3 regions of the Exiguobacterium sp. BMC-KP genome follow, and region 1 is predicted to be linked to each of the others. Evidence: riboswitches for the same ligand, from Rfam matches in the RefSeq annotation. Region 1 holds a riboswitch; each other region holds the start of a gene.
What was found. Region 1 has a riboswitch for S-adenosylmethionine ahead of ADM98_RS02755 (Na+/H+ antiporter NhaC family protein). Riboswitches for the same ligand answer to the same signal wherever they lie in the genome.
Positions count from the first base shown of each region.

Region 2: linked by a shared signal. The riboswitch ahead of ADM98_RS14660 (methionine ABC transporter ATP-binding protein) and the one ahead of ADM98_RS02755 (Na+/H+ antiporter NhaC family protein) in region 1 are both predicted to bind S-adenosylmethionine.
Region 3: linked by a shared signal. The riboswitch ahead of ADM98_RS15630 (methionine ABC transporter ATP-binding protein) and the one ahead of ADM98_RS02755 (Na+/H+ antiporter NhaC family protein) in region 1 are both predicted to bind S-adenosylmethionine.

Region 1 is NZ_LGIW01000012.1:244,383-247,656, reverse strand. It holds gene ADM98_RS02765 (alpha/beta hydrolase) at 1-350, opposite strand, end outside; gene ADM98_RS02760 (metal ABC transporter solute-binding protein, Zn/Mn family) at 521-1,498, shown strand; SAM riboswitch class I at 1,568-1,672, shown strand; gene ADM98_RS02755 (Na+/H+ antiporter NhaC family protein) at 1,754-3,064, shown strand; gene ADM98_RS02750 (hypothetical protein) at 3,105-3,274, opposite strand, start outside.
Region 2 is NZ_LGIW01000015.1:1,713,874-1,717,147, forward strand. It holds gene ADM98_RS14655 (methionine ABC transporter permease) at 1-475, opposite strand, end outside; gene ADM98_RS14660 (methionine ABC transporter ATP-binding protein) at 472-1,494, opposite strand; SAM riboswitch class I at 1,572-1,676, opposite strand; gene ADM98_RS14665 (bifunctional cystathionine gamma-lyase/homocysteine desulfhydrase) at 1,734-2,900, opposite strand; gene ADM98_RS14670 (PLP-dependent cysteine synthase family protein) at 2,893-3,274, opposite strand, start outside.
Region 3 is NZ_LGIW01000015.1:1,908,875-1,912,148, reverse strand. It holds gene ADM98_RS15640 (MetQ/NlpA family ABC transporter substrate-binding protein) at 1-341, opposite strand, end outside; gene ADM98_RS15635 (methionine ABC transporter permease) at 369-1,034, opposite strand; gene ADM98_RS15630 (methionine ABC transporter ATP-binding protein) at 1,024-2,037, opposite strand; SAM riboswitch class I at 2,122-2,226, opposite strand; gene ADM98_RS15625 (aminotransferase class I/II-fold pyridoxal phosphate-dependent enzyme) at 2,289-3,274, opposite strand, start outside.

The sequences.
Region 1 (3,274 bases):
AAACGATAATCGATACTACAAACGGCAACTCCGAGTTCAAGTAGGCGATCAACGATTGGGCTAAAGCAGAACATGTCCTCGCGCTCACCACGAACGAATGCGCCACCATGCGCGTAGATTGCGACCGGAAACGGTCCTTCTCCTGGCGGATAATAGAGATCGAGTTGTAAGGTGCGGTCTCCCACTTGTTTGTAGGTGAGCGTCCGCGGTGCGAGTTGTTTTTCTGTGAGTGGCAAGGCGGGTTCAGTCCATCGAAGCAGTGCCCCATAATTGTTCCAAATGCTTGCTCCCGCTGCTGCCGTCGTCAATAATGCAGCTCCCCCCATTAGCCATGCAGTTTCACGTTTCACTTGATCACCTCCAATAAGACGTACCAGTTTCTTCACTTTATTACTCTTTTACCCCGTTTTAAAAGAAGTCGAACGTCTCGGTATTCCTACTTGACGCCTCCCGTACGTTCCGCTATAGTGAAAAAGTCCAAATCGGAACAATTACGTTTTAAAAACGGAGGTAACACATAATGAAAAAAGTCATTCCCGCTCTAACGGTCGCATTTGCGAGTGCAAGTCTCCTCGCAGCTTGCGGCTCAAACAGCGATTCGTCGACTTCAAATAACAAACAGACAGAAGTTTATACATCAACGTTCGCAACCGCTGCTATTGCTCGTGAAATCGGCGGTGATCAAGTCAGCGTCAAGATGATCGTCCCACCTGGAGCAGACCCTCACTCTTATGAACCCACCTCAAAGCAACTCACTGAAATCGCTAAAGGTGACCTATTCCTCTTGACAGGTACGACACTCGAACCGTATTCGAAAAAAATCCAAGAGAGCTTAAAAGGCACGGACGTCCGTTTCATTGAGACGAGTAAAGACGTTACCTTACTAGAATCGGATGCTACGCTTCACGCTCATGAAGAAGAAGGACATGATGATCACGCAACGGATGAACATGCGCATGAAGAAGAAGGACATGATCATGGAAAATATGATCCACACGTCTGGCTCGATCCTATCAACGCGAAAGCAATGGCACGTTCGATTACAATTGCTCTATCAAAAGAAGCACCAAAAGATAAAGCAACATTCGAGAAAAACTTAGAAGCCTTCGACCAACAAGCTGATGAGTTAGACGAACAATTCAAGCAAGCCGTCGCTGACGGATCGAAAAAAGAATTGCTTGTCACGCATGCCGCTTATGGTTATCTTGCAGAACGGTACGGATTTACGCAACTTCCAATCGCCGGAATTTCTCCTTCCGATGAACCCTCACAAAAGCAACTGGCTGCTTTAGTGAAAGAAGCACGCATGCATGATTTGAAATATATCGCATTCGAAGAGACTGTTTCCCCGAAGGTCGCGCGCGTCATCCAAAAAGAAATCGGAGCTGAATCCGTGACGATTCATAACCTAGAGTCGGTCACGAAAACGCAACAAAACAGTTCTTATTTCAAATTGATGGAAGAAAACGTCCAGACATTGAAACAAGCACTTCAGTAAAGTACAGTTGACACGCGTTACTCAATGCGGTACGGTAAGAAACGTGTTTTACAACAATTGAATGACTTCTTTTTATCGCGAGAAACGGAGGGACTGGCCCGATGATGTTTCGGCAGCGGACGATTTGATTCGTACTGTGCCAAATCCAGCAAGCGAAAGCTTGAGAGATAAGAAGAGCGTCTTTATTTTATAAAGACCTCCTTCTTTCTTGCGAAGGGGTCTTTTTTTGTATTTTTGAGAAACGAGGTGTCAACAATGAATGAAACGATTACGCCTAACAAATGGGCACTGCTTCCTCTCGTCGTATTCCTGGTCCTCTTTATCGGTGCCGGAATCTTTTATGACGACTTTTACAAATTCCCGATTCTTATCGCCGCTTTGATCGCTTTAATCTTTGCTGCAATCACAACGAAAGGGAGTATCAACCAGACCGTCGAACGGATTGCGACTGGTGCCGGGAATCCTGATATCATGATCATGGTCTTCATCTTCTTATTAGCCGGTACGTTTTCTGGTACTGCAGAAGCGATCGGTGCAATCGATGCAACCGTTAATGCTGCCTTGACGTTCTTGCCTCCCTCGCTCCTCATGAGTGGTCTGTTCATCATCGCCGCCTTCATTTCGATGGCAATGGGAACATCAACTGGAACGATTGCTGCACTTGCTCCCATCGCCTTCGGTATTCATGAAGCGACAGGTATCAATGTTGCCATCGCAGCGGCAGCTGTCGTTGGTGGATCGATGTTCGGAGATAACTTGTCATTCATTTCCGATACGACGATTGCTGCCGTTCGGACACAAAAAACGAACATGCGCGATAAATTCCGAACGAACTTCATGATCGTTCTCCCGGCTGCCATCTTGACGGTCATCCTACTCGCATTCGTGTCTGGTTCTGGTGACGTCGTCGAAGCAAAAGCATTCGAGTTCTATAAATTGATTCCGTACCTTGCCGTCATCGTACTAGCGATCTTTGGCGTCAACGTCATTCTTGTTCTCATCGGTGGTACGTTACTCACCGGCATCATCGGTATGATCGACGGTAGCTTCGGCTTAAGTGGATTCGTCCTCTCGATGTCCGAAGGGATGTTAGGAATGGCTGAGATTTCAATTTTGACACTCCTCATGGGTGGTCTCGTCAGCTTGATTACGTTCAACGGCGGAATTGCTTTCTTAAAAGAGACGCTGACACGCAAGATTTCACAACGTCGTGGTGCTGAATTCAGTATGGCAGCACTCGTCAGCGCAACAAACCTTGCGACGGCAAACAATACGATCTCGATTTTGGTCGCTGGACCACTAGCAGCTGAAATAGCAGATACGTATGAAGTTGATCGTAAGAAATCGGCGAGTATCCTCGATATCTTCTCTTGTGGTATTCAAGGCATCATCCCGTATGGAGCACAGCTTTTGATTGCAGCGGAGTTGACGAAGACGGCTTCTCCTGAACTGATTCCGTATCTGTTCTATCCGTTCCTACTCTTCATTTGTGGATCAATCGCCATCTTCTTCGGATTCCCACGCATGAAAAAGACATCGACGAAGCAAGAAAAAATTTCTTCTTAATCGACAACAGGTCCGATCGTCATGATCGGACCTGTTTTTATTATTTTTTCTGCTTTGCTTGTCTTTCTAAAATCAAATAGGCGATTGCCGGAAGTGGAAATTGAACGAGTCCAGCTCCTCCCCAAACCCATGGATTACGTCCTGACTTTCGAGCACTGAGAAACAGACTAACTGCTTGTGTGACCAACAAGGCACCAATACTGAGCCAAG
Region 2 (3,274 bases), on a different contig from region 1:
CGAGTGTGACCGTGATACCCGAAACGATGGCAGGCAACGCTTCTGGGATTAAGACTTTATAGATGATCTGGAACTTCGTCGCGCCCATCGATTCAGCTGCCTCGATGACACCTTTATCGACTTCGCGTAACGCGAGTTCGACCATTCGACCATAAAATGGAGCGGCTCCCAAGATCAGTGCCGGTAATGCTGCCGTTGGTCCGAGGAATGAACCGAAAAGCGCTAACGTAATCGGAATTAATAAGATCAGTAAGATGATGAATGGAACCGAACGGAAGACGTTGACGAGTAAGCTTAAGATTGAATAAAATGCTCGGTTCTTGAACAACAACTCTTCGTTTGTCGCAAACAATAATAAACCAATGATCAGACCGAGAATGAATGTCGAAAGACCGGCGACTGCTGTCATATAAACAGTACTGCCTGTCGCTCCCCACACCATCTCCCAGTCTAGGTTGTCAAAGAATGAAATCATCGGTGATCCACCTCCACTTCAACATCACTGGCTTGAAGCTTCGTGATGACCTCTTGTGTTGCTTCAGTTTCCCCGATCAACTGAATGAACAGTGTACCGAGTGCCCCTTCCTGCGATTGACCAACGTTCCCGCCGATGATATTGAACAGGACCGGTGAATCTTTCATGACTTCCGCAAGGATCGGGCTTTCCGCCGTCGATCCGACGAACGTCAACTGAACGATCTTTCCGGTTGGGTACCGTTCGCGGAGTTTCGCGAACGTCAACTCGTTTTCCAATGGTGACGTCAATTGTTTGACGAATTCCTTCGTCATCGCTTGCTTCGGATGACGGAAGACTTCTGCGACTGGACCTTGCTCGACGATTTTACCGGCTTCCATGACGGCGACCCGGTGACAGATTTTCTGAATGACGTGCATCTCATGTGTGATCAAGACGATCGTCAATTTCAGTTTCTGGTTGATGTCGACGAGTAACTCAAGGATTGAGTCCGTCGTTTTTGGATCGAGTGCACTTGTTGCCTCGTCACATAAGAGAACGTCCGGGTTCGATGCAAGTGCTCGAGCGATACCGACACGTTGCTTTTGACCACCGGATAATTGTGACGGGTAAGCCCCTTCTCGTCCGTCCAAACCAACGAGTTGGATCAACTCCGCGACTCGTTCTTTGCGGCGTGCTTTCGGGAAGCCACCGAGTTCGAGTGGGAACATGATGTTTTCTTCAACAGTCCGTGACCAGAGTAAGTTGAAGTGTTGGAAAACCATCGAGACATTCTTACGGACGCCTCGTAATTCTTTTGGTTTGAGTGATGTCATTTCAACACCATCGATTTGGATCGAACCACTCGTTGGTGCCTCGAGCATATTAAGCAAGCGAATCAGAGTCGATTTCCCTGCTCCGGAATAACCGATTATTCCAAAAATTTCACCGCGCTCGATTGTCAGATCAACATTCGCAACGGCTTCGACCGCTCCGCGCTTTGAGCGATAAATCTTTCCTACGTCTTGTAAACGAATCACAACTGTCCCTCCTAAATAAAAAAAGTGCGCGCGTTTTTGAGCAAACGCGCGCACTTTTCAGTACACAAAACCATTTGCTCTCATCTCCCAGACTTTTGTCTGCTGGAATTAGCACCACTTCGGATTAGATCCGCGGTTGCCGGGTTTCATCGGGCCAGTCCCTCCACCACTCTCGATAAGAGTTTCGGTATTAAGTTTGTAGAATATATTCTGAATATTAGCAGGGGTTATTTTTGTTGTCAAACAGTTTTTTCAGAAACTTTTTCGAGGAACGTGAAAGCACGTGTTAAGTCTTCTTTCAAATCTTCCGCATCCTCAAGTCCAACTGAAATCCGAACGAGACCGTCTGTGATCCCGAGTTCTGCCCGACGCTCTGCTGGGATTGACGCGTGCGTCATCCGTGCAGGAACGGAAATCAGACTCTCAACGGCGCCAAGACTCTCAGCGAGTGTGAAGAAGTGTGTTGCCTCGACGAGTTTTTCTGCGTTCGCTGCTGAACCGACATCAAAGCTGATCATCCCACCGAATCCAGTCGCTTGTTTCGCTTGGATGTCATGTCCAGGGTGCGATGCAAGTCCTGGGTAGAAGATGTTTGAAACGATGTCTTGTGCTTGTAAGAACGCAACGAGATCATGGGCTGTTTCTTCGATCGCATCCATCCGAATACCAAGCGTACGAAGACCACGGACGAGCAAGAAACTGTCTTGCGGTCCAAGAACGCCACCTGTCGAGTTTTGGATGAAGTGCAGTTCTTCGCCGAGCGCATCATCTTTGACGACGACAAGACCAGCGACGACGTCCGAGTGTCCGCCGATGTATTTTGTTGCACTGTGCAAGACGATGTCTGCACCAAGTGCGAGTGGTTGTTGATGGTATGGTGTTGCGAACGTGTTATCGACGACGAGTTTGAGATCGTGACGTTTTGCGATCGTTGCGATTGCCTCGATATCTGTTACTTTCAACAATGGATTCGTTGGTGTTTCGACGTAGACGATTTTCGTGTTGTCTTGAATCGCTGCTTCCGTTGCTGCAAGATCCGTCGTATCGACGAATGTCACTTGGATGTTGAACTTCGGTAAGACGCGTTGCATCAAGCGGAACGTTCCACCATAAACGTCATCTGTCATGACGATGTGGTCACCAGACTCAAGCAAATGGAAGACGGCATGGATCGCTGCCATCCCAGAACCGAATGCAAAACCACGTGCGCCGCCTTCAAGATCTGCAATCAAACGTTCGATGCTCGTCCGTGTTGGGTTCGCTGTCCGTGAGTATTCGTATCCGTCTTTGAGTTGACCGATTTTATCCTGCTTGTATGTGCTTGTTTGATAGATCGGTGGTGTGACGGCACCTGTTGCCCGGTCGACACCTGTTCCTCCATGAATCAATGCTGTCTTCTTACGCATGAGTTTCGTCCACCTTTTCAAAGATTTGTTGGCTTAAGTAGCGTTCGGCACTGTCTGCGAAGACCGTGACGATCGTACTGCCGGGGTGACGCTTCGCGATATCAAGGGCAGCAACGAGCGCTGCACCTGCTGAACTACCGACGAGTAGTCCTTCACGAGCGGCAAGTGTATGGACCGCGTCAAATGCATCGCGGTCAGAAATCGTATGAATCTCGTCAACGAGCTCACGCGGCACGAGACTTGGCCATTTTGCTGTACCGATGCCTTCTGTCTTGTGCGGACCGGCGGGACCACCGTTTAAAACGGAGCCTTCCGGTTCGACGATCGCTGCTTTTGTGCCGAGACGTTGTTTTAAGAAGTCCGCTGTTCCGGCA
Region 3 (3,274 bases), on a different contig from region 1:
ATCGGTGCCGTCGGAACAGTGATCAAGCCTTTTAAGTCGAGGTTCTTTTCTTTAGAAAATGTCTTGAGATAGATCGAGTGTTGGAACAAGTTGGCGTCGATATTACCGCTACCGAGTGCGATGTTCGGTTGGATATAATCACTGAACTCGACGATTTCGACTTTGTAGCCTTTCTTTTCGAGTTGCGGCTGAATCGCTTGTTTGACCATGTCGCTATACGGACCGCTCGTCGCGCCAATCTTGATTGTCTTGTCTTTTTCGTCCGCACTGCTGTCTCCGCATCCTGCGAGGACTCCTGCACCGAGTAAGGCTGTGGCTAAAAAGGCATATCGTTTTTTCATGATTCCACTCTCCCTTTGTATGTATGATTAGCGTTTATCTGTTTTTCGCGCCAGTTGATTGCCAAGTGCTTGAATGCTTTGAACGATGACGATGAGGACAACGATCGTGACGATCATGATGACATTATCGTAGCGATAGTAACCGAATCGGATCGCGAGGTCACCGACACCTCCACCACCGACATTGCCAGCCATCGCCGAGAAGCCGATCAGGCTGATCGTTGTCAGGGTGATGCCTTGAATAATCCCTGGGAGTGCTTCCGGTAAGAGAACGCTGACGATGATCCGTAACGGTTTTGCGCCACAGGCTTCAGCGGCTTCGATCAAACCAGGTGGAATCTCACGCAGTGACGTTTCGACGAGTCGTGCGAGAAACGGAATTGCTGCGACACTGAGGCTGACGGACGCGGCCGTCGGACCAATCGTATTATCGAGTAACAGTTTCGTTAAAGGAATAAGGGCAACCAGCAAGATGATGAACGGCAATGACCGGACGATGTTGACGACGAAGTCAAGGACACGTCGGATAGCAACGTTTTGAAAGAACAGACCACGATCGGTGACGAACAAAATAATCCCGAGCGGAATCCCGACAACCAATGCGAATGTAAGAGAAATTCCGACCATCCATGCCGTCTCACCGAGTGCTTTCAGGAGCTCGGGTAACATCATTTGAATACGTTCAAGCCACATCCTGAATCACCTCGAGTGCATGAAGTTCAGTTGCGAGCCAGTCAAGGGCAGGGGCGATTTGGTCGGATGATCCCGTCAAACTGACGATCAGGACACCAAAGGCGACGTCTTGAATGTAGTCGACCTTCCCGTGCAAGATACTGACCGAGATATCGTAACGCCGAATGGCTTCTGATAGTGTACTCTCACCAGTTTTCTCACCTGTGAACTGTAAACGGATGATTTTTCCGGGTGTCGCTTGCAAGATGCGTTCCGGCAGTTCAATCTGTAGTGCCGTATCGACGTAATGTTGTGTGACCGGATGTTTGGCTTGACTGAACAAGTCATAGGTCGAAGCGACTTCGACGACTTCTCCTTGCGACATGACGGCGACGCGGTGGCAAATCTGTTTGACGACATCGATCTCATGGGTGATAAGAACGATCGTTAGACCGAGTCGTTCATTCAAATCTTTCAACAAATCCAAAATCTGCAGCGTCGTGACCGGGTCAAGGGCAGATGTCGCTTCGTCACATAACAGGACGGTCGGATTGTTCGCGAGTGCCCGGGCAATCCCGACGCGCTGTTTCTGCCCACCGCTCAGCTGACTCGGGAAATTCGTTTCAAATCCTTCGAGTCCGACAAGCGAAACGAGCTCACGAATCCGTTCTGGGAAATCGGCGCGTTTCACACCAGCTGACTTGAGTGCAAAAGCGATGTTATCCGCGACGTTACGTGATTGAATCAATTGGAAGTGTTGAAAGATCATTCCGGTCCGCAGTCGTAGTTGGCGCAAGTCCGCTTTAGACATCCCACCGAGCGAGACACCGTCGACCTTGATCGTTCCTTGTGTTGGATGCTCGAGTCCGTTGATCAGGCGAAGCAACGTACTCTTACCGGCACCGGATTCACCGATGATGCCGAAGATCTCTCCTTTTTGAATCGTCAAATCGACATCCCGTAATGCAAAAATCGGGGTCCGGTCTCGGACGAACCGTTTTGTAATGTGTTTGAATTCAATCATCCGCTCATCTCCTCATACAAAAAAAGTCGCTTTTTCCTAGTAGCAGAGCAACCAGAAAAAAGCGACGAAAGTGTAAGATTTCGTAACTTATCTCTCAGAATGAATCCATTCTGTAGGATGTGGCACCGTTCCTAATAGGTGGTTGCCGGACGTCGTTGGGCCTAATCCCTCGGTCGCTCTCGATAAGTAGTTATGCTGTTGGGATTTACTCTAACGGAAATGATTCCCATCTGTCAAATGTTTTTTCAGAATTATTCCGCAACAGGCGTCCGGAACAGGTTGAGCGTTCCGATTCGGTCAATGGCTTCCTCCAACCGTTCGACATCAGCAATCAAGCTAATTCGGACATAACCTTCTCCGTATTCACCGAAGAACGATCCCGGGGTTACGGCAACGTGCGCTTCGTCAAGCAGGTGATCGGTGAAGCTTTGGGATGTGTATCCTTCAGGCACCGGAAGCCAAACGAAGAATGAACCGCCTGGACGTGGTCCACTCCATCCAATTTCATCGAGTTTTGCGAACAACGCATCGCGGCGAGTTTCATACAGATTACTTAACTCGCGGACGCATGTCTGTTCGCTCGTTAAGGCAACGGTCGCCGCATGTTGAATCGGTGTGAATGCACTGACGTAGAGATGTTCTTGGTACGTCTCGATGCTTGAGATGACAGACGGATTTCCGATTGCGAAGGCAATCCGGAAGCCGGACATATTAAAGCGTTTTGAGAGCGAAAATAGCTCGATGCCGACGTCTTTTGCGCCTTCTGTTTGCAAGAAACTTCGGGTCGGACCATCGAAGCTGATACCGCCGTATGCTAAGTCATGGACGACACAAATATCGTTCGCATCCGCGAAAGCGACCGTTTGTTCGAAGGCTTCCGCTGTTGCCGTGGCGCCAGTTGGATTACTCGGATAGTTGAGGAACAACATCCGGGCACGCTCAACGTCTGTCGTATCGAGCAAATCATAATCCGGTAAGAAGTCGTTTTTCTCAAGCAACGGTAAGGTGATCGGGTATGCACCGGCAAGTGCAGCACCAGACAGGTAATCCGGGTATCCGGGATCCGGAACGATGACACCTTCCCCAGGGTTAACGATCGTTTGCGGTAAGGCGACGATTCCTGCCTTACTACCGAGAAGAATCGCGACTTCCGTTGCCGGATCGATCGTGACACCAAATTCGCTTGCGTAAAATCGCGCGACAGCTTGTTTTAGAAAATCATGTCCACGAAACGGTG